DNA from 2 places in the Larkinella insperata genome. Region 1 is predicted to be linked to the other one. Evidence: riboswitches for the same ligand, from Rfam matches in the RefSeq annotation. Region 1 holds a riboswitch; the other holds the start of a gene.
What was found. Region 1 has a riboswitch for thiamine pyrophosphate ahead of OQ371_RS08230 (TonB-dependent receptor). Riboswitches for the same ligand answer to the same signal wherever they lie in the genome.
Positions count from the first base shown of each region.

Region 2: another riboswitch for thiamine pyrophosphate. It lies ahead of thiS (sulfur carrier protein ThiS); the one in region 1 lies ahead of OQ371_RS08230 (TonB-dependent receptor).

Region 1 covers NZ_CP110973.1:2,023,613-2,025,811, forward strand. Annotated here, with positions in the region: gene OQ371_RS08230 (TonB-dependent receptor) at 1-1,268, opposite strand, end outside; TPP riboswitch at 1,357-1,454, opposite strand; gene OQ371_RS08235 (ring-cleaving dioxygenase) at 1,606-2,199, shown strand, end outside.
Region 2 covers NZ_CP110973.1:6,460,326-6,462,524, reverse strand. Annotated here, with positions in the region: gene thiC (phosphomethylpyrimidine synthase ThiC) at 1-699, opposite strand, end outside; gene thiS (sulfur carrier protein ThiS) at 702-905, opposite strand; TPP riboswitch at 992-1,089, opposite strand; gene OQ371_RS25970 (hybrid sensor histidine kinase/response regulator transcription factor) at 1,254-2,199, opposite strand, start outside.

The DNA.
Region 1 (2,199 bases):
CGACGGCGGATCAGATCCGTCTGGGTAATTGCTGAATCACGGATCACAACCGGCGGTAAACCGTAATCCGCTAAGTCTTCGCCCTCCCGGAATTGCTCGTAGTAGCCGCGCCCCTGGGTGTAATGCAACGACGCATTCAGGCGCCAGTTGCGATTTAATTCGTGGGAACTGATCAGTTGGTAGTGGTCCTGCTGATAGTTATCAACCTCGTTGTCGTAGGTGTAGGCGTTGTAGGTCCGGTTGGTTTTCAGCAGATTTTCCGGTACACCGTCCCAGGCCTGATAGGTTCTTTCCGTTCCCGAAAAGACGTTCAGGCGCACAAAGCTTTTTTTACCGTACCAGCCGCCCGAGACGTAAAACGATTTCAAATCCGACGACGCCCGGTCAATGTACCCGTCGGAGATGATCCGGGAAAGCCGGGCATCAACTACAAAATGGTTACTCAACAAACCAGAACCAGCTTTAACCGTGGTTTTTAGTGTATTGAACGAACCGCCGGAAATGTCGGCTTCCCCGTACGGGTTTTTCTCGAAGCTGTTGGTTTGTACGTTGACGGAGGCCCCGAAAGCGCCCGCGCCGTTGGTCGACGTGCCGACGCCCCGCTGAATCTGAATGCTGCTCACCGACGAAGCAATATCGGGCATATTGACCCAGAACGTGCCCTGCGACTCGGCGTCGTTGTACGGAATACCGTTGACCGTAACGTTAATCCGCGTGGCATCCGACCCCCGAATCCGAAAACCCGTATAGCCCACCCCCGCACCCGCGTCGGAAGTTGTTACCAGCGAAGGCGTAAAGTTGAGCAGGAGCGGAATATCCTGCCCCAGATTCTGCTTGGTGAGTTCTCTGGCCGACACGTCGGTGTAGGCAATCGCCGACTTTTGATTGGCCCGCGTAGCACTTACCACCACCTCATCGACTACAACAACGGTTTTCGTGAGCGTCAGCGTAATCCGGGCATCTTGATTGAGGTCGACGGTCTGCGTGATCGGCTCATACCCGAGCAGGGAAGCCCGCAGTTGTACGGACCCTGCCTTCAGGTTGGTCAGGCGGAAAGCACCGTCGGCATCGGCAAAAGTGCCTTTGTACGTGCCTTCGATGGAAATGGCGGCACCGGGTAAAACCCCACCGTCGGCATCGTTGATAGTACCGGAAATGGAGAATTGTGCCCAGACGGGGAAATGAATCAGGAAAAAAAGGGCCGTCAGAGCACTTAAACAGGCGAAATAATGCGTACGGGGCTTCCGTCCGATCGTAAAATTTTTCATGTGTACGCAATGGTCACGACAGGCAAGGGGCCAACCCATCAATCTGGTCTATAGTCGTGTAAAAACTGACGGCTTGGAAGCTTTCCGCTTCGGTCCGCTCGTACATTCCCTTCGCCGGCATTACCCGGTGCAGGTTCAATGGGTATAATCTCAGCCCGTTGTATTAAGGCACCCCTTGTGTAAGATTAGCAAGGCAAAGGTACGGTTAAGTACTCACAAATAAGCATGGTAGAGAAATATTGAATGCCAATGAACTTTACAGTAAATTTAAATGTATATACATTAAATGTTGATACATTATAAATTCAATCCGTATAACGCTCAAACTCACAGGAACATGGAAACGCTCGTCAATGGATTACACCACGTAACGGCTTTGGCCGGAGATGCTCAAGCCAATGTTGACTTTTACACCCATATTTTGGGGCTGCGGCTGGTCAAAAAAACCATCAATTTTGATGCACCGGACGTTTACCACTTGTACTACGGTGACGAAACCGGTTCACCGGGCAGTATCCTGACGTTCTTTCCGTACGGGAAAGGCATTCCGCGGGGCCGGAAGGGGGGAGGACAACTCACATACACGGCTTTTTCGGTTCCGGCGGCATCCCTGAACTTCTGGACCAACCGCCTGCAGGAATTTAATATTCCCTTCTCGGGACCTTACCAGCGGTTCAACGAAACCTACCTGCGTTTTGAGGATTTCGACGGGATGGGCATTGAACTGGTGGCGCACGACAACGATCAACGTCCCGGCTGGTCGAACGGGTTTATTCCGGTTGAACACGCTGTCAAAGGCTTCCACACGGTTACGCTGAACGAAGTTCGGGTGGAGGATACGGTAAAATTATTAACCGAATCCCTCGGTCATACGTTGGTATCAGAAGAAGCCGGGCTTTTCCGGTTCCAGGCTGGCGAAGGAGGTTCCGGA
Region 2 (2,199 bases), 2.1 Mb from region 1:
GATGTTAGTGTTGATTTTTACCAGAAAATTACGCCCGATAATCATTGGCTCACTTTCCGGGTGGTTGATGTTCGAGGGGATGATGGCCCGGCCAGCGGCCACTTCCTGCCGCACAAATTCCGGCGTGATGAAGCCTTTTGGCGTGTTGGCTCCGAAGCTGTTGCCGGGGTGCTGCTCTTTCAGCGGGTCAGCCCCCCGAATGGCGTCAATGCGCTGATTTTCGCGGATAGCAATGTATTCCATCTCCGGCGTAATGATTCCCTGACGCGCGTAGTGCAACTGCGTGACGTTCTGGCCCGGTTTGGCCCGCAGCGGCTTACGGATGTGCTCGAACCGCAACGAATCCAGTCGGGTATCGGACATACGCTGGCGGCAGTAATCAGAGGAAAAATCCGGTAGTTCTTCCACATCGTTACGCTCCCGAATCCAGGATTCCCGCAGCCGGGGCAGGCCTTTTTGCAGGTCGATGGGCACCGCCGGATCCGTGTACGGGCCGCTGGTGTCGTAGACGGTAACGGGCGCGTTGGCGGTTCTGATTTCCGGACCGTTGAGGTGGCTGACGGTATCCGAAACCAAAATTTCGCGCATGGCCACGCGAATGTTGTGCAATTGACCGGGTACGTAAATTTTGCGCGATCCCGTCAGCGGTTCGCGGGTGATGGACGGCGGTGCAGGCTGTTTCTCGGTTTTCTGGCTCATAATTATCCTCCCTGAGTGGCTTGAATAAGCGTGATGGAATCGGCTTCCTGAAGGGAAGTCTGGCCCCAGCGGGCGCGGGGAATGATGCGGTCGTTGCAGGCTACGGCAATGCCTTTCTGGTCGGACAGACCAAGGGTTTGCAACAGCCCCAGCAGCGTACTGGCTGGCGGACAATCGACGGGTTTTGAATTGAGTTTGACTTGCATGATTTGGCTACCGGTTTCGGTTCGGCCAAACAGCGGGGAGGATGAAAATGAATGGCCAAACCACCTACGCAGCCACGTACGGTTTGGTCCAACGAGTCACTTTTCCCTTCGCAGGCATTACCCTGTTCAGGTTCAGAGGGTATCATCTCAGCCCGCCCGAAGGCGAACACCCCTAAAGTTTGGCTTGTGTTAAGCTGGGCAAATATAGGAAAGAAGATAATGAATGGCTACAAATATCTTTCCTACGATAAATTTCCCGTTAACGAATGAAAACGGTTTACCCGAATACCTTCCCGAAACGAGACTAGGCCAGTGACGACGCCCGCCGTTTCAACCCGCCGTTTTCGGTTAGGACTGGCGGACATACTCCAGCGGGGTCATGCCGTAAAACTCCCGGAAGCTCTTGGTGAAATAGGCCGGACTTTCGAAGCCAACCCGGTAGGCTGTTTCTGAACTGTTGTAACCCTGCCGGAGCAATTCCCTCGCTTGCCGGAGCCGGTAATTGCGGATCAAATCCCGGGTGGATAAACCCGTCAAAGCTTTAAGTTTCCGGTTTAAGGTGGTGCGGCTTATGGCAATCTCGGTCGCCAGTTCCTCCACGCCAAAATTTGAATTTTCCAGGTGCTTTTCAATAATCCCGTAGAGCTTCTCCAGGAAGGGATCCGTGGGCAACGACTCCACCACTTCGGGCAAATCCAGATGCGACACCAGCGACGCTTTTATCCAGGCCCGCATCCGACGCTGCCGTTCCAGCAGGTTGTGCACCCGCAGTTGCAGTTCCTGAACGTGGAACGGCTTGATGAGGTAATCGTCCGCCCCGCGAGAAAGCCCTTCGAACCGGCTTTCCAACGTGGCCTTGGCCGTTAGTAAAATAACCGGGATGTGGCTGGTGCGCTCATCCTGCTTCAGGTGCTGGCAGAGCGTGTAGCCATCCATAACCGGCATCAGCACATCACTGATCACCAAATCCGGAATCTGATCGAGGGCCAGTTTCACGCCTTCGGCTCCATTGGCCGCCCGAACGACGCGGTGGGAGCGTGGCAGGTTGTCGGCAATGAATTCGGCCAGTTCGTCGTTGTCTTCAACCACCAGCAGCAGGGGGCCTTCCTGAGGTTCGGTTTCCTGCCCTGCGGACGCCATGACGGAGGGCTCGGAAAGCCACGGCACCCTGACGATGGTAGGTTCGAATTGGGAGAAACGTATAGAATCATTCGGGGCAACGTTACTGGCCCCGGCCGGTCGGCAGGGTAACCACACCTGAAAGCGCGTCTGCCAGGGTAATTCTGTGTTGTCT